3 linked regions of the Chroococcidiopsis sp. TS-821 genome follow. The protein of the gene in region 1 interacts with the protein of each later gene in a pairwise test. Links are inferred from orthologs where the notes say so. Each region holds a gene or a part of one and is shown on either strand. Other genes may lie near its edges. The genes, in order: rlmB, tsaE and B1A85_RS10905.

Evidence for each region.
Region 2: the proteins of rlmB (region 1) and tsaE interact in binary tests that used the Escherichia coli proteins (3 or more experiments, as listed by UniProt). The link is inferred for Chroococcidiopsis sp. TS-821 from one-to-one orthologs.
Region 3: the proteins of rlmB (region 1) and B1A85_RS10905 interact in binary tests that used the Escherichia coli proteins (3 or more experiments, as listed by UniProt). The link is inferred for Chroococcidiopsis sp. TS-821 from one-to-one orthologs.

Annotation. Positions count from the first base shown.
Region 1 is NZ_MVDI01000007.1:5,123-10,890, reverse strand. The notes cover bases 899-3,891. They hold rlmB (23S rRNA (guanosine(2251)-2'-O)-methyltransferase RlmB), read right to left. Parts: upstream 2,870-3,891; coding sequence 1,928-2,869; downstream 899-1,927. Other genes in these bases: B1A85_RS16760 (STAS domain-containing protein), read right to left, coding at 3,703-3,891; B1A85_RS16765 (Mini-ribonuclease 3), read right to left, coding at 2,964-3,398; B1A85_RS16775 (DUF1816 domain-containing protein), read right to left, coding at 1,524-1,823; B1A85_RS16780 (alpha/beta fold hydrolase), read left to right, coding at 899-1,429. Also shown: Asp-tRNA(Asn)/Glu-tRNA(Gln) amidotransferase subunit GatA, read right to left, coding at 1-303; more of B1A85_RS16780, read left to right, coding at 581-898; more of B1A85_RS16760, read right to left, coding at 3,892-4,023; carA (glutamine-hydrolyzing carbamoyl-phosphate synthase small subunit), read right to left, coding at 4,185-5,342; B1A85_RS16750 (DUF4090 family protein), read right to left, coding at 5,497-5,768. UniProt on the Escherichia coli protein: Specifically methylates the ribose of guanosine 2251 in 23S rRNA.
Region 2 is NZ_MVDI01000001.1:1,574,788-1,580,376, reverse strand. The notes cover bases 1,402-4,215. They hold tsaE (tRNA (adenosine(37)-N6)-threonylcarbamoyltransferase complex ATPase subunit type 1 TsaE), read right to left. Parts: upstream 3,139-4,215; coding sequence 2,665-3,138; downstream 1,402-2,664. Other genes in these bases: yvcK (gluconeogenesis factor YvcK family protein), read right to left, coding at 3,842-4,215; B1A85_RS07155 (CRTAC1 family protein), read right to left, coding at 1,402-1,766. Also shown: more of B1A85_RS07155, read right to left, coding at 1-1,401; more of yvcK, read right to left, coding at 4,216-5,230; crossover junction endodeoxyribonuclease RuvC, read left to right, coding at 5,491-5,589. UniProt on the Escherichia coli protein: Required for the formation of a threonylcarbamoyl group on adenosine at position 37 (t(6)A37) in tRNAs that read codons beginning with adenine.
Region 3 is NZ_MVDI01000003.1:105,669-111,365, forward strand. The notes cover bases 1,729-4,650. They hold B1A85_RS10905 (NAD(P)H-hydrate dehydratase), read left to right. Parts: upstream 1,729-2,360; coding sequence 2,361-3,941; downstream 3,942-4,650. Other genes in these bases: B1A85_RS10895 (hypothetical protein), read right to left, coding at 1,729-1,806; B1A85_RS10900 (hypothetical protein), read right to left, coding at 2,080-2,310; B1A85_RS10910 (bifunctional diguanylate cyclase/phosphodiesterase), read left to right, coding at 4,323-4,650. Outside these bases: B1A85_RS10890 (alpha/beta fold hydrolase), read left to right, coding at 1-1,049; more of B1A85_RS10895, read right to left, coding at 1,060-1,728; more of B1A85_RS10910, read left to right, coding at 4,651-5,697. UniProt on the Escherichia coli protein: Bifunctional enzyme that catalyzes the epimerization of the S- and R-forms of NAD(P)HX and the dehydration of the S-form of NAD(P)HX at the expense of ADP, which is converted to AMP.

The sequences.
Region 1 (5,768 bases):
TGATTCGTACGGCGGGACAAAGTTCTCCAAAATTTTAGAAGCACACGTTGTCCGAATTCCTTTGGTACACAGATTGTCTTTGATGCCAATTGGAATTCCTGCGAGTAACCCAATTTCCTCTCCCGCAGCAATTTTGGCATCCACTGCTTGCGCCTGTGCTAACGCCGTATCTGCTGTTACCGATATGAAGCTATGTAATTTCGGCTCTAATGCTGCAATGCGCTGCAAGGCTTCTTGAGTAATTTCAACCGCAGAGCGTTCTTTGCTCACCAGTTGTTGGTGCAACTCGCGGATGGATGCCATTGTTTGCTCCTTTGACTTGTAATCCAGATTATTTAGTTTAATTCAGGACTTACGTAAAAAGTGACTTCTTCAAAAGGATCGGATGTCAGGGATCGGAGGCTAGAGAACGATTGATAAGTGTTGTCGTTCCTCTTTCTGCTTTCTGTGCAAGGTATTCGAGGAAGCTTCATCGATAAATAAGCTCTAGTGATATTTATTGTAAGTTTTATATTTTCTTGTCTCCCTGACTGACTTCTATAAATCTTATAGTAAATATATTGCGGTTAATTTTTATCTAGTGTCCACATCTCAAAACTCTCAACCTGTCAAGCTCAACGTTCGCATTCAAGGAAACGGCTTTCCCATTCTTTGCTTACACGGTCATCCAGGTTCAGGGCGCAGTCTATCAGTTTTTACTGACCATTTATCGCAGCGTTTCCGTACGATCGCTCCCGATCTCCGCGGCTATGGTAGCAGTCGCACGCAACAAAATTTTGCCATGAACGACCACTTACTTGACTTAGAAGCACTGATAGATAGCTTCAAAATTCAGCGCTGCTTAGTCCTTGGTTGGTCGTTGGGAGGAATATTGGCAATGGAACTCGCACTCAAATTGCCTGACAGAGTTAGCGGGTTAATCCTTGTCGCCACTGCAGCGCGTCCTAGAGGTAATCATCCACCAATTAGCTGGCAAGATAATGTGTATACTGGTGTAGCGTCTATTCTTAATTGGTTGCAACCAAGTTGGCAGTGGAATATTGAAACGTTTGGTAAGCGATCGCTCTATCGCTACCTGATTCAACAACACTCGCCGACTGCCTATCGCTATCTTGCCACTGATGCGATCGCCGCGTACCTGCAAACTTCTGCTGCTGCACAACGCGCGTTGAATACAGCGTTGCGATCCGGTTACGATCGCCTTGCCGACTTACACAAAATTACTTGTCCAAGCTTGATGCTCGCTGGAGCAAGCGATCGCCATATCACTGCCCAATCAAGTCATGAAACTGCTCGGTACTTGAAAAACTGTCAATGGCAATGCTATCCCAATACCGCCCATCTTTTCCCTTGGGAAATTCCCCAGCAGGTACTCAGCGATATTGATAAGTGGATTGCGCAGTATCCCGATGTTGTCAAGTTTAAATAAATTGCCAGTGACGAGCGCTCAGCAAGCCGCAGAGTCTATATTTAAGTTAGTTTCGTCTTTGGCACCGAACACCCGCCACTAACTTGACTTGCTTTTACATCTGACCGCTAAATATTGGTGTCGCTTTCGGCTGAATCATTCCCAAGTCGTCAGCAATTGTCAAATTCTTGGGCTTGCAACGCTTGACTTTCACTGTAATTCCTTGCGCACCTTCTTGTTCTAAATCTTCAAGATACCCAGTCTTAGCAGCGTTTGCTTCCTTAACGCTCAAGAAAGGACCAAAGTAGTACGTGCAGCGCGGATTTTGTGTAACAATTTCTACCCACCAAGCCCAGCCAATGCTGTGAAAGAGATTAGTTAAAACTTCTTTAAAACTATCCCAAAATGTTTTCATATTTGCTGTTTTGTCCATTGGTTACAGATGTGACGCGGTCTGCTGCTGCTTCTAATTACTTCACACTTTGTTATACTCTGTTACGCTTCTTTTTTCAAATTATCTTATTTTAATTTTTCTAAATGAAGCATATTTAACCAACGTTGGCGAAAAATTTCGTACAAAGCCATTCCTGCTGCGACTGAGGCATTTAAGCTTGGAGTATTTCCCGAAAGTGGAATGGACACTAGCACGTCACAGCAGCGTTGTGTTAACAAACTCAAGCCCTCACCCTCAGCACCAATCGCCAAAACGATTGGTCCTGTAAATTGGACAGTATGCAATGGTTGGCTTGCGGTTGCGGCTGTACCATAAATCCAAAATCCTGCTTCCTTGAGTTCTTCTAAAGCGCGGCTAAAATTAACGACTCTCGCGACAGGAAATTGCTCCAAAGCACCAGCAGCTGCTTTCATCACACTCGATGTAATTCCTGCGGCTCGTCTTTGGGGGATAACAAGTCCCTGCGCTCCGATCGCTTCAGCCGTCCGAATAATTGCTCCTAAGTTGTGGGGATCGGTAATACCTTCTGCTGCTACAATCACGGGTGATTCGGCGATTGCTTTGGCGCGAGCAATCAGTTCATCGAGATCGGTGTATGCATAGGGTGCAATTTGCGCTGCGACTCCTTGGTGATTCGCATAATGCGTAATTTGATCTAGACGCTTTGGTTCAACTTCGTCAATCACTGTTCCGTTTTCTTTAGCTTGGGAAATCAAAGAATGGAAACGGGGATCGTAGCGCAATCGCGATGTAATCCAAATCCGATTCAGATGTCTTTGATTCTCTAAAGCAGCTAAAACAGGGTGACGACCGTAGATAAGATCGCTTTCTTCTGCTAAAGGTTGTGAGTGCGTACTATTGACAGCATAATTAACTGAAGGTTTTGTTGATGCAGTGCGACTCTGATTCAGAGATTTCAGCAAAGGCTTGGAGCTTTGTCTGATTCTGACTGGCTTGTCATGCTTTGCTTTGCCCGTAGATCTAAATTTTTGTTGTTTGTTCGCCATTTATATAGTTACAGTGTTAAATTCTTTGGGCATCCCTACTTCTCGACTTTAACTGAGAAGAATAGCCAATTTCAGTATAGAAAGACAATTTCTATCACTCATTTTTATCTTGCTCAAAGTGTAGCTTGTGCAACAACTGAGTCAGACGCTGACAATCAGTGAGAAATAGGTAGCCGACTAAGGTTTCTAAACTTGATGCTTGTTGATAAATTTCAGGTTCGATCCGCTTTGGCGGCTTCGTTGTCGCATTTCGACCGCGACGAACTATATCTAACTCGGTATTGGTAAGGTAGGGAGTCAGCGAGCGCAAATGTAATGCTTGTGCTTCGGCTCTTACCTGTGCCACTACTAAACGATGATAAACACGCGAGCGCTTTGGTGGCAGTAGGTAATAACGCCTAATATAAAGTTCATAAACTGCATCTCCTAAATATGCCAAAGCACTCGGAGAGACCTGCTGTAGCTGTGATAAGTCTTCAGCCAAGGTTGGTGTCAGTTGCTCTAACCTAACAGTTAGTTCGCCTTCTATTATAGATGAGCCATCGAGTAGCTCTTCCTCCTTTTGATTCACAACTAGGATTTTCCTTTCTCTTTGGATTGGTAGTGTTTATAAATTTGGCAAAACTACCGAGCTAGTTTTAGTAACTTCTTTTTATCTTCGATCCCTGTATTCTCCTTAAGTTAATGCGATCGCAGTTGGCTGCGTGATAGACAGGATTTGTCTAGCAGCGAGTTCCCCCGTTCTGCTTTAATAAACATTTTTTATAAGCAAAAATCAAGCTACCCAGATAATACAACCGGATAGCTATATCAGCCTTGCTTCTGTTGCCAGATCATGACTGTTTAACGTTCTCTAGCGCGACTTCCACTGAGGGACGCAGCGAGAGAAATTGCTCTAAACGAACTAGCTTAACTGTTTGAGTCACGCGGGCATTAGTCACAATTTGTGAAGTGCCGCCAGCACTTTGTGCTTGTTTGGCAAGTTGAACCAATGCTCCTAAACCTGAGCTATCAACAAAGTCGATTTGGGAAAGATCCAAAATAATATTTTTTGGTCCCTCTTCGATACATTTGCTGATAACCTTACGAAAGGTTGGCTCAGAGAAAGCATCTAGTAACCCTGTAAATCGAAACAATTGGTAATTGTCTCGCACTTCACGGGTTCCTCGCAGACTAACCGTAATATTCAGTGGTTCAGCAATAATACCCTCCTCTTACTACCTTAAATGCGATGTTTAAAGTCGAGGCTCAAGTATAGAGCGTTTTTTGAGGCGTTGTCTACTATCATGAGGCAGAAATTGCGGAGCGAAAAGAACTAGCGCTTGGTTGCTGATTTCTGCTTGGCTTCGCGCATCAATTTTACAAACTGCTCAAATAAATAATCGGCGTCATGAGGACCAGGACTAGCTTCTGGGTGATATTGCACGGAAAATAGCGGTAATGATTTGTGTCGCAATCCCGCAACTGTTAAGTCGTTGAGGTTGAGGTGAGTAATCTCAATATCTGCATCCGGCAAGGAATTAGCGTCGATCGCAAAGCTGTGGTTTTGACTTGTGATTTCTACACGTTGCTTTAAACCTGCCGGTTGGTTCAAACCACGATGCCCAAACTTGAGCTTAAAGGTTTCTGCGCCGAGTGCGTGACCTAAAATTTGATGTCCCATACAAATGCCAAACATTGGCTTTTGACTAGCGAGGAGTGCTTTTGTTGTTTCGATTCCTTCAGTGACTGGTGCGGGATCGCCAGGACCATTAGAAAGAAAAATTCCATCAGGGTTGTATTTAAGAATTTCTTCAGGAGGAGTGCTGACAGGCACAACAACAATCCGACATCCATAACTGGCTAAACGGCGGAGAATGTTACGCTTCACCCCGAAGTCAATCGCAACAACTGTTAAAGGTTCTGTAGCCTCTTGATTAACTGGCTTAAATTCCCAAATTGCCGTTGTGGGATCGGACCATTCGTAAACGTTAGCCGTGGTTACTTCACGCACGAGATTCAAGCCTTTCATGCTAGGTGCTGCGGTAACTTGCTCTAGTAACTCAGCTTCGTCTAGTTCGGTAGAGATTCCGCCATTCATCGCACCTAAAGCCCGAATTTTACGAGTAAGGGCGCGAGTATCAATTCCGTAGATGCCAGGAACGTTATGCTGTTGTAGGTAATCTGGCAAGCTAGCTGTCGAACGCCAATTACTCGGTTTGTAGCAGATGTTGCGCGCTACTGCGCCTCGGATTTGCGGTTTATGCGATTCTTCATCGTCTGGATTTACGCCTGTGTTACCGAGTTCAGGATAGGTGAAGACAACAATTTGTCCGTAATAACTGGGATCTGTTAAAACTTCTTGATAGCCTGTCATGCCAGTATTGAAAACAACTTCCCCAATTGTGGTTCCGGTAGCGCCGAACGAAAAACCACGATAAGTAGTTCCATCAGCAAGGACAAGCAGCGCTGGTTTAGCGTCAAATAGGGACATAAGCAATTAATCTCAAGGCTCTGACTGGCATCAGGCTAATTATGCCACGAGTCAATTATGTCTTGGTATGACTATGTAAGAATGCGATCGCATTTTCGCGACTGAAACGTATAAAACTCGCATAAAAATTCTCTTGATATTGCGTAAGTTTTTATTACTTCCCACCGTAATAAAAAGCAATTTCTTTATCTTTAAGCGGCGCAAAGTCCGCATCAATGAGCATTTGATTTAATTTATCTTGGGGAATATGTTTCGCGCCAATCCGTACAATTCGCGATCGCATTGTATTGGAAACACCGCTACGTTGTCTGCCTGCTTCAAGTGCCATTACTTGGCGATAGAGTTCGAGTTTGGCAGGAGGAATCGGGGTACCATCAAAATCGATTCCTGAGGCAATCGCGACATCAACAGCATCAGCACCTGTTG
Region 2 (5,589 bases), on another replicon or contig:
TGGTTTTTATTGCCAAGGTTACGGAAAAGTTGATGTGGAGTTCCCGTGTAAGTTTTTTGTGTAGCTCTTAATACAGTACTACCCATGAATAAATCTAAAAAACCATCAACGTTATAATCTGCGACTGCAACACACGAACCAAACATCGTTCTTGTCATCTGAGTCACAACATGAAAGCCTGGATGACGTCCTGCAGCACCACCGGCATTAGGAACAACTCTAAAGGTTCCATTACCTAAATTTTCATATAGAACACTTGGTAAGCTGTAAGATTCATAACCCCGCAATACATATAGATCGACATCCATGTCATTATCAAAATCTCCAGCAACTACCGAGTGTGCTAAGAGTGGGTTACCAATTCCAGAGCCTTGCGTGCGATTAACATACTGTTTAGTTTTAGGGTCATAGAAAAGCAAAACATCTGGTAAGTCAAATTGAGAGAGATCGAGTGGTCCAAAACCAATGCGAGTTAAGTGAGACATTGGTTGAGGTGTTTCAATCACTAAATGAACTAATTTATATTTGGGAGAAGAAAGTCGTACTGTCCAAGTTTGGGTAGCTGGCTCATAACCAATGTATAACCCAGTATCAACTCCAGCCTTGTGTGGTTTAATTCCCCTCACTGTTGGATCTTGCGGCGATAACGAAAATCCCAACTTCCCTGGTTGTCTGCCTTGGGAACCAATAAAGATTTCTGGTCTACCTATCTCTGTGACAATCTCTGTAACAGGTGTGGTACGGAAATCAAAGCTGACATTCCCACTTGTCTTAAAACTGACTCCCACCTCCCGTTGGAAGGCTAGTAACTTTGCTAAGGCTAACTTTGCATTTATTTGATGTACGCTAGGAACGCGAATGAGACGATTTCTGGGCAGAAACACATCTAGATAGGTGTCATTATTAAAGTCAGCAATGACAGCGTCGGAAACAAACTGATGAGCAGGTAATCTCCCAGTTATATCTCGAAAAGGAATTGTTGTTGAATCGTAGATCTTCTGCGGGTATCTAGATGGACTTTGAATGACGATATCCTGCTTACCATCGCCAGACACATCTGCAAGTTGGGCAAAGTCAGAGGCTTGGTTTGTTTGCAAGCCAACTTGTGCATTGGCATTTTGAAAAGCATTTGTCATTCTTCTAAACAAGGTACTAGGAGCTTTTCCGTCAGGTCGGATGTCATTTAACTGAAGAACATCCAAAAGTCCATCTTTGTTCCAGTCTAGCCATAGCGGGGCTCGACCTCTTCCTAATGGGAAATTTAAACCCCACTTAGTTGCTTGCTCCTGTAGCTTTCCTTGATGATTGACAAGGAAAAAATTGTTTTCTTGACCGTAGCCAGCTTGCGCTCCTGTGACGACAAATAAGTCAGGATCGCCGTCATTATCAAAATCACCCCAGGCTGAACCGTGAGAATCGCCTGTTACACCGCTTTTGGGCCAAACTTGCGAAATAATATCTTTAAATTTACCGCCACCCATGTTGAGATAAAGACGAGGAAATTTTGCTCCTTTGGGACGATCTGAGCTTCTGTAGCCGTGCGGTGTAATCCATAGATCGGGCTTACCGTCGCTGTTGTAATCTAACCAAGCAACACCATGAGTTTCGTCTTGGGATGACACTATTCCAGCATTTGCGGTGGCTTCTTGGAACTTAATTGTGGAAGCTTGACTAGTAAAACTTAAACTAACTTTAGTCGTAAAACTAAAAACGAGTGTCGCTATGCCAAAACATAATAGTATTTTTAGCCGTTTATGAAGTCGCACATGCACCCCCTTCTGCTGAACTTGACAGCAGCTCTATGTGGTGATAGAAATGAGAGAGTACTTGGTGCAGAGAATGATTTCTCTGAGCAAGAGTTCGGTTTGGGGATCATCTATCAAACTAGATGACCATATGCATCGTTGCTATAGAATGAACAGCAGGTTATAGATAGCGAAGTTAAAAGCTGTTGGCAAGGGTGAAGAATTGTTAGGTTGTTAGTAGCTAAAGAGAGCAAAATCTAAAATCAGAGGTAAAATAGACAGATGTATAGCTACACCATATAGATTTACCTCAAAAGAAGTAAGTTAGAATTTGCGCTTTTTTATAACTTTAAAAAGCGTGAAATGGAAAATATATTGATAGAAGTATGACTAAAATTGGGTCTGATGCAGATCTAACTAGCTAGATAGATTAGTAGTAACATCTCCTTTCCATTATGTTAATTTAGATAGGCTGGTAAGTTAATACAGTAAAGTTACGCTCAGTTCAGTAATTTTGCCTTAGTTTTATTCAATAAAACAAGGAAATCTGTACCCTGAGTGAAGGTATAAGAGTATAAGTGCTATGCGTGAACTTCATCGCTAATCACTGTTTAATGAGCGATATACAAGGTCATAAAGCCTAGGTATTTCAGACTAATAATATATCAGTCAAAATCCCTTGGTTAACTTGTAAAAGTATGTATAAGAGATAGAAATATAAATTCTACCTATATATTCCTTTTAAACTACTTTCAAAGGTAAGAGCAACAACCTAAATATAACTTTACAAAAACTTTATTATAGATAGATTGAGCAGCTTTCTTTACATTGAAAGTAAATTATTTGTATCTATCAAAAGACAGAAATAACTAATATTTAGTACAGAATTATCGATCGCAAACGCAAGGAAAACATTGCTTCAGGTTGTGAAATTTTCTAAAAAATCGAGTTGAATGCCTACCGCAGATACGTCTACTTGACGACCATGAGTGTTATGGTGGCTAAAGCGGATATTAATATAACTCGATGGTAGATATGGCAAGCGTTCTGCCCATTCAATTGCTGTAATACCTAACTCTACATCGATACCTTCCCAGTAAGCTTCTGGGTATAATGCAGCAACTGACTCTGGTTCTAAACGATATAGATCTAAGTGATAAAGTGGCAAGCGCCCTTCTCTATACTCATTGATTAAAGTAAATGTAGGGCTAACAATTTGCTCCTTAATTCCTAGCCCGCTACCAATTCCTTGAACTAATGTAGTTTTACCACTTCCTAAATCCCCTTGTAATAACAACACACTACCTGCATTCAAAGTTTGCCCTAAAAATTTACCTAAGCGCAGCGTTGCTTGTGGATCTACAAGCAAAGTACGAATTTGTCTTTTATTCATAATCTAAATCTGAGTCTTGAGCTAACAGTTTGAAATCATAATTTATTGATCTGCCTCTGCAAGTTAACTTCCTAAAATAAAGCTATTATTCTTTGAGTTAACTGTAAAAAACTCATTTTAAATATTACTGAATATAGTGTAACTGATTTAATATGATTTTTATGAAATTGAGAGGGCAAACCTTTTAAAAATAATTAATTCGTCTTTAGTAAGTGTACTTAAATCTGTTAAATAGAAAAGTAATTTTTAAGTTATAATTTTTAACAATCGCTCACTTTAAATGAACTATAATTCTCAACGTTTGCAAAAGTTGAATGGCATTCTTAAAAGTAAATTGCGATGAATAACTTAGAAATATTAAGCTGCAGCTATCCTCTAATTTCTTACTAACTATGAAGGAGCGTAGTAGCCGAGCCATTGTGCGTACGAAGTTTTCGTTATAAAATTTTCTATGACTAGGAAGCTAGAACAAAAATAATAATTTTTCATCAAACAAATCAAAAATCGCTATTACAATTTGAGAAATATAAAATGGATTTTTTATTCAGCGCATGTCATATTATACTGAGATTACCAGCAATTTGAACTGCATAGATACATGCAAAGTAATTGTAGAAATTTTTAAAAGAATAAAATTACACTTACTTTGGCAAGAAGCGCGACTGTATTAGTTTGTCCAAGACATCCTAGAAAATAATCTTACTTATGTGCGAGCGCGACCATACCAGCGTAAGAGCACTTGTGCTAATGCCCGAGGATTATGCCGCACTAGTCCAGTTTCTTCATCTTCATCGATCACGTTGGCTAAAATAATCCGTCGTCCTAAGCGAGCAACAACTTCGCGATCTAGAAATACAGGATGCGAATTTTCTTGTGCATAGCGCCTCAGGCTTTTTTCTGAGGGAGTTCGTCGATGAACCAGGACAGCACTAAATAATTTTTGTCCGCACGCAGCGTCGATCGCGCGAATATGATCCGAGACAGTATAACCTTGGGTTTCACCTGGTTGTGTCATGACGTTACAAACGTAGATACAAGGAATTGGCGGGGTTTTACCTCCTTTACAGCGGGCGGCGATCGCGTTGGCAATTTCTGGTACTAGTAAATTCGGAATAACGCTTGTATAGAGACTTCCAGGACCAATGATAATGTAGTCAGCTTCATGAATCGCTTGTAGTGCTTTGGGTAGTGCGGGAGGTTCGGCGGGAGTACAGCCGATTTTGAGGATACAGCCGCCTGCTTTGGTAATATTAGATTCACCTTCAATACGACGACCATCAGCTAATTCTGCCCACAAGCGCACATCACTGAGCGTTGCGGGAAAAACTTGTCCGCGAATTGCGAGAACTTGCGAACTTGCGGCGATCGCCCGTTCTAAATCACCAGTAATTTCACTCATTGCGGTGAGGAATAAATTCCCAAAACTATGCCCAACTAAACCATCACCAGCTCGGAAGCGGTACTGAAAAAGCTCAGTCAATAATTTTTCCTCGGAGGCGAGGGCGGCTAAACAGTTGCGAATATCGCCTGGGGGAAGAACCCCTATTTCGCGCCGCAGCCGTCCTGAAGACCCGCCATCGTCTGCTACAGTGACAATGGCAGTGATGTTCGCGCTATACGCCTTGAGTCCGCGCAGCAACGTTGATAAACCTGTCCCACCGCCAATGGCGACAATTTTAGGTCCGCGATGCAAGCGGCGGTGTGTTAAGAGTACATCGATCAGTTCTTCATCGCCACCTTCTGGTCGTAATACCTCAGTAATTGAGCCGACGGTGCGGGTTTGTCCCCAGAAGATCAACAATGCGCCCAGAAGCAATACCAAAGGACCGCTAATATAATTAGGAACAAAATTCGCGATCGTGCCGACAATGTCCTGGATTAATTGCAATGCATGAAAAATTGGCGTTAATTTGACCCAGATTGCCAAACCTAAGCCAACTAACACCACTCCGCCAGCGCTTAACAGTAACCAGCGTTTGACAAATATCCCAGGAGCTAACCATTTGAACCACTGTCCAACTCGATGGGGAGCGCGATGGAGCGATTCCTGCTTGATACTTCGTAAGGATTTTTTAAAAGGAGCAAATCGCATATGCAACTTTTTAGCAGGGAGATACCAAAATGTATACCAAACCCTTGTTACTTTAGTAGGTGATCTAACTGTGTCTAGTAGCTTGACTAAGTGAATTTATAGCCTTAATTCCGATTGGAGATTGCATAATTTTATGTATTTTCATGTAATATCGCTGAAATTCAACGTATTTGACTAGAACTTTACGATCAAAGTTGCATCTACTTTTACACAAGTTGGGTACGAGGTGTTAGTGACAACTTGGCGATTGAGAAATCAATATGGAAAAGCGAATTTTGGGAATCGATCCTGGTCTAGCGATTTTGGGATTCGGTACAATTAGGGCAACGCAGCGGGATTTCAATTCTGCTGGGGCGATC
Region 3 (5,697 bases), on another replicon or contig:
GTGGTATTGTTATGGCTGCGGGCATTGACCAAGTTGACACTTTTGCAGCCACGATCGCCATTTCACCAACAGGCGCTGATGTGACGTCGCAAGCTCCTCGTAACTTACAACTACAAGCAGGTAGTTGGGAAGGTCGATTTATTGCGAATGCGCAGCGCTTGTTAGCTGCGAGTGGAGGCACTAATTTTGACTTTGCAGCAGGAACTGCCCGCGAACTTGCGATCGTACCGAATGCCGAACATATTACGATTCTCTTCAACGATGTCAGTCATCAAGCTGCATTACGTTGGCTGAATGCAACTTTTAACCAGTTCAATCCTACTGAGTATGTCGATCGTCGCATGGGTTGGTATGGCTTGCATCTCCTTGGCTGGTTATTGCTACTAAGCGTTGTAGCTTCTAAAATTGTGCGGCGCAAACCTCACTCAAAAAAAGTACGCTCGGTAAAACGTTGGGGTGGATTGCTGCTAGCGCCTTTCGTTGCCGCGATCGCATTAACGTTGTTAAATCAAAGTGTAGAACTTACCAGTCTTGGTGGCTTACAGGTAGGCGGAGCTGTTGGCTTGTGGTTTGCCGTTGCTGGTATCACTTGGCTAGCGTTACTCGCTCGTTTACCGCGTCCTACGTGGCGCATGGCGGGATTGGGATTAATGCTGTTTGCCTTGTTGTGGATCGCATTTGGTGCGATGGCGCAAGTTGTTTGGTTGCAATGGTGGTTGATTCCTACACGGCTACAACTGTGGTTGCCCTTAAGTATTGCCTGTCTTCCTTGGTTTTTAGCGTCAGGTCTTGCTCAGCAAGGAATTAGTGGTCGAGCGCGATTTGGTTGGTGGTTCGCCCAAAGCGCCATTTTAATTGGTGGCTTTTTGTTAACGTTGAACTTTCTACCTCAGTTGGGTTTTATGTTTCTTTTATTACCCTTATTCCCGCCTTTAATTGCCGTTCTCTCATTCGTAGTAGCGCTGGTTGACGAAGTGTGGAGTTCTGCGCTGGCGAGTGCTTTGTTTTTTGGTTGGATTCTCGCCGCTGGCTTTCCCTTGGCGAGTTAGCATTACACGTTTAGCGCCCATAGTAAACGCGGGCGTTGCTTAAGCCAGAATTGAGGAAAAACTGGTTCCACTGTTCGGCTAAAGCCCGACTAGAAAAGGGTCCAACACGAACGTGCGATCCTCGTGGTTGTTGTCGCTGGCTGACATCAATGGCAGCATTTTGTTGCAGTTGCCGAATTTGCTCGGCGATCGCTGGTAAACTTTCTTGTCGAGCGGGAATGACGACAAAATACGAGCGCGCATCACCAACAAACGCCGTGTCAGTGCCCGTACTTAAATCCACAATCCGTGCCGTTACTCCGACCGATTTCAGTTCCTGAGCGCGTTGCTGAGCATTCGAGTTTTGCGCAAATGCTCCGGCTTGAACGACAGAACGTCCGTTATACTGCCGCACAAAAGCTTGTGGTTCAAGTTGTTTGACTTGCGCTAGCGTGGGAGAACTCGCATCATCTACATAAACTAAATAGTTCAAATTTGCACGAGTAGGATTGTTAACTGCTGGTGGTGTATTCGATGATGGTGCTTGAAAATCAAATTCGCGGGGAACAAAAATGGATGGTGGTGGCAGCTGCTCGTTAGCGATCGGGACTGGTGGTGGCGGTGGTAAGCGATCCACGACAGCAATATCTTGAGCTAATGCTGTTGTCGCCGTTGTCATCAGCCATCCTCCCAAAAGCGTGGGAACAGGCACTGCAAGTAACGAGCTAGCAAGTTGAGCAAACAAGCTGATGTTGCGCGATTGGTGAGGCTTGTTCATCTTGAGTTAGGCTAACACAATGCTAAGATGAAAAAAATTCATTTGTTAAATTAGACACTTTACCGTCAAAATTGGTTGCTTGACGTATTTAAGTGAATAAATGTTACAAAAGCAAATTAGCGCTAGTTCAGCTAGAGTTCCAAGCGAAATTTTGCCGATAATTAAATATTTTTAGCGTGTATTGCTCCTAAAATTTCGGTAAATCTACAGTGGATATCTTGCGCGCATAATGAATAAGAACTCGCCCCTTAAACCCCGACTCGTGCAAGACTTTTAGCCTTCTTTGCGTAAAGCTGCGATCGCTTTTACTGTTGAAATCTTGCGCGACTCGTTGCTATTTGCAGTCGCTAGCACAAGCAAGCGCTGGAAGATTGCATCTTGTTGCTTGTTGCCATGTAAATATGTTGTGTCAGCGTATAGCCATCTATAGCCGCCGAACACATAAAAACATATTGCAAGTAAAACAGCATGAGATTTCTCTCTTACTGTAGGTGGCGCATTCATTAATTCAGGAACAATAAGAGTAAGCAGTGAGTGTAGCTCTTACTAAATCGATGTTTAACCTAGAATCTTCTATTCCTAACGTCATGACGCGACAAGAACAAATTTCCCGTGTCATCGTTACAGCACAGCAGATGCGGGATATTGAAGGGCGAATTTTTGCTCAAGGTATGCCTGTTGCTGCATTGATGGAGAAGGTCGCAGGGCTAATTGTGCGTCGCCTGATCGAGTTTTATCCGCGATCGCATTTCTCGCGTTGTGGTATTTTAGTCGGACCTGGGCATAATGGCGGTGATGCCTTGGTAGTAGCACGCGAATTGCACTTTCAAGGATATGAGGTTGTACTTTGTATCCCTTTTTCTAAGTTAAAGGAGTTGACATCGCAACATGCACAATATATCAAGAACTTAAACATTCCAGTACATGAAACTTTGGAACCTTTGGCAACGTGCGATGTCTTTGTTGATGGTTTATTTGGATTTGGATTAGAGCGATCGCTGTCTTCTCCTGTAGATCGAATTGTCGACCGGCTGAATCAATGGTCGCAGCCAGTGGTAAGTATTGATTTACCGTCAGGTTTACACACTGATACGGGAGAAGTGCTAGGAACTGCTGTAAAAGCAACGCAGACATTTTGCTTAGGATTGTGGAAACTAGGATTGCTGCAAGACCAAGCGTTAGATTATGTTGGCAAAGCTGAATTAATTGATTTTGATATTCCGATTACAGATATCCAAGCGGTATTAGAAACGCCCAAGATACAACGCATCACTCGACAAAGTGCAATCGCAACTTTACCGCTTCAGCGATCGCCCGTGACGCATAAATATAAACAGGGACATTTGTTACTCATCTGCGGTTCGCGACGTTATACCGGCGGAGCAATTTTAACAGCGTTAGGGGCAAGAGCAAGTGGTGTCGGAATGCTCTCGATCGCAGTTCCAGAATCGCTCAAACTACTTTTATCTGCACAATTACCTGAAGCTCTAATCGTCGGTTGTCCAGAAACCGAAAGCGGTGCGATCGCGCAGTTGCAATTACCTGAAAAAACTGATTTGAGTTCGTTTGATGCGATCGCGTGTGGTCCTGGTTTAACTGTAGATGCCCAGCCAATTTTACAAGAAGTGATAGATAGCGATCGCCCACTGGTTTTGGATGCAGATGGATTAAATATACTTGCCCAAATGGGAACAATCCCGACATTACAGCGCCGCCAAGCACCAACAGTGTTAACACCGCACGCGGGTGAATTTAAGCGATTGTTTCCCAATACCGTCGCTCCGACAAAAGACCGTATCGCCGCCGTCCGTACTGCTGCTGAACAAAGCGGGGCTGTAGTGTTATTAAAAGGTGCAAGAACCGCGATCGCAGATCCTGATTGCGTGTGGATTAACCCTGAAAGTACGCCAGCTTTGGCGCGTGGTGGTAGTGGTGATGTCCTGACGGGTTTATTAGGCGGATTGATTGCACAAGCGACTACTAAACAGATCCCTCTACTCGAAATTGTTGCTAGCGCTGCCTGGTGGCATTCTCAAGCGGGTATTTTAGCAGCGCGTAACCGCACCGAAATGGGCGTAGATGCATTCACTTTGACGCAGTATTTGCTGTCTGTATTGCGAAACACTGAGCATTGAGCGATTAACTAATCATTGCCAGCGAGTGACCGATGTATTATTTTCACTTTCCAAGTAAGGAGTTTATATATGATATATAATCGGCTATTTATATAGAAGTAGTTAAAGCCCTGGTAAGTGGCGTTTTTCATAATCAATATAAATTGCACAATTAGGCAGCGCAATTTTATTTTTCAGCAATAAAGTTAGAGCAAAAGCCTTACCCTGCAAGAAATGCGAGCAATTTTTTATTAAATTATCGCCTACTTATTTAAAAACTTTGATTAATACAAAAAGAATAAGTTGCGCATATTAGTAGCCGTGAAAACTTCAAAAGGGTCACTTCAAGGATAAAATCAAAATTTTACTGAATCGAGCGTAAGGTGACTAATATCATACTTTATGGCTGTTAAAGATTTGACTTCCATCAGTACAGCCTTAAGCGCTACTTACGACCTACGTTTAGTTGTGCTTTCGCTGGTAGTTGCAATCATCAGTTCGTATACTGCACTCGATATGGCGGGGCAAATACCAGCAACACAAGGATTAGCGCGCAAACTATGGCTAGGTGGTAGTGCGATCGCGCTGGGAATTAGTATCTGGGTTATGCACTTTATTGCAATGCTCGCCTACGAGTTACCCATCCCGATTACTTACGATATTGCAACTACGTTACTTTCGTTATTAGTTGCGATCGCCTTGTGTGGAGTTGGACTGTCTATTGCTAGCAAACGACCACTCGGCTGGTTGGCTTTACTCGCAGGTGGAACGTTTGTCGGGTTAGGTATTATTGGCATGCATTTCACGGCAATGCGGGGAATGCGACTCGCGGCAATGCCAGTGTACAACCCATTGTTTGTCATTGGTGCTGGAGTTTTCACAATTTTGATGTCCATCGCCGCTTTGTGGTTGGCGTTTCATGCGAGTGCTGAAAAAATTGTGTCGTCGGAAAGTTTAGGAAAAGTTGGTAGCGCAGTTTTTGCAGGAGTTGCGATTGATGCACTACATTACTTAGGGATGATGGCGGTTAACTATTATCCGTCAATCAAAATGCTATCTCAAAGTAGTACTGGAATCGATCGGTTTGTTTTAGCCATTTCTACGGGGACTGCGGGTTTAAGTATTTTATTGTTAGCGTCAGTGGGTTCGTATTTCGGTCAACGCCTCAGTGCTAAGATTGCCAACGCGGAAGCCTTGCGGGAAAGCGAAGAACGATATCAAAAGTTATTTGATTTTGCACCGGATGCTTATTTTGCGATCGCTGCTGATGGTACGCTCAAATCGGTTAATAATTATGCGGCAGAGTATTTAGGCTATGACAAACAAGAGTTAATAGGTCAACCTGCTTTGGTAACGATTTACGAAGGCGATCGCGATTGGATGCAAGAGTGGATGGCGAGTATCTTCCGCGAAAAGATTACAAGCAGCGAAATAGAACTGCGCAAAGTTCGTAAAGATGGTTCTGTGCTTTGGGTACGCGAACGCAATCAGCTAGTGATTGATAACGAAGGCGAAGCAATCGAGTTACACGCAATTTGTCGTGACATTACCGAACGCAAACAAGCCGAAGAAGAATTACTCCAAACGGCTTTTCACGATGCACTCACAGGTTTACCCAACCGCGCGTTATTTCTAGATCGTCTAGAACAAGCGATTCAACACGCTAAAAGATATCCAAATTATCTATTTGCGGTTCTTTTTCTTGATTTAGATCGCTTCAAGGTGATTAATGACAGCTTAGGTCATCTTCTCGGTGATAAGTTGCTGATTGCGATCG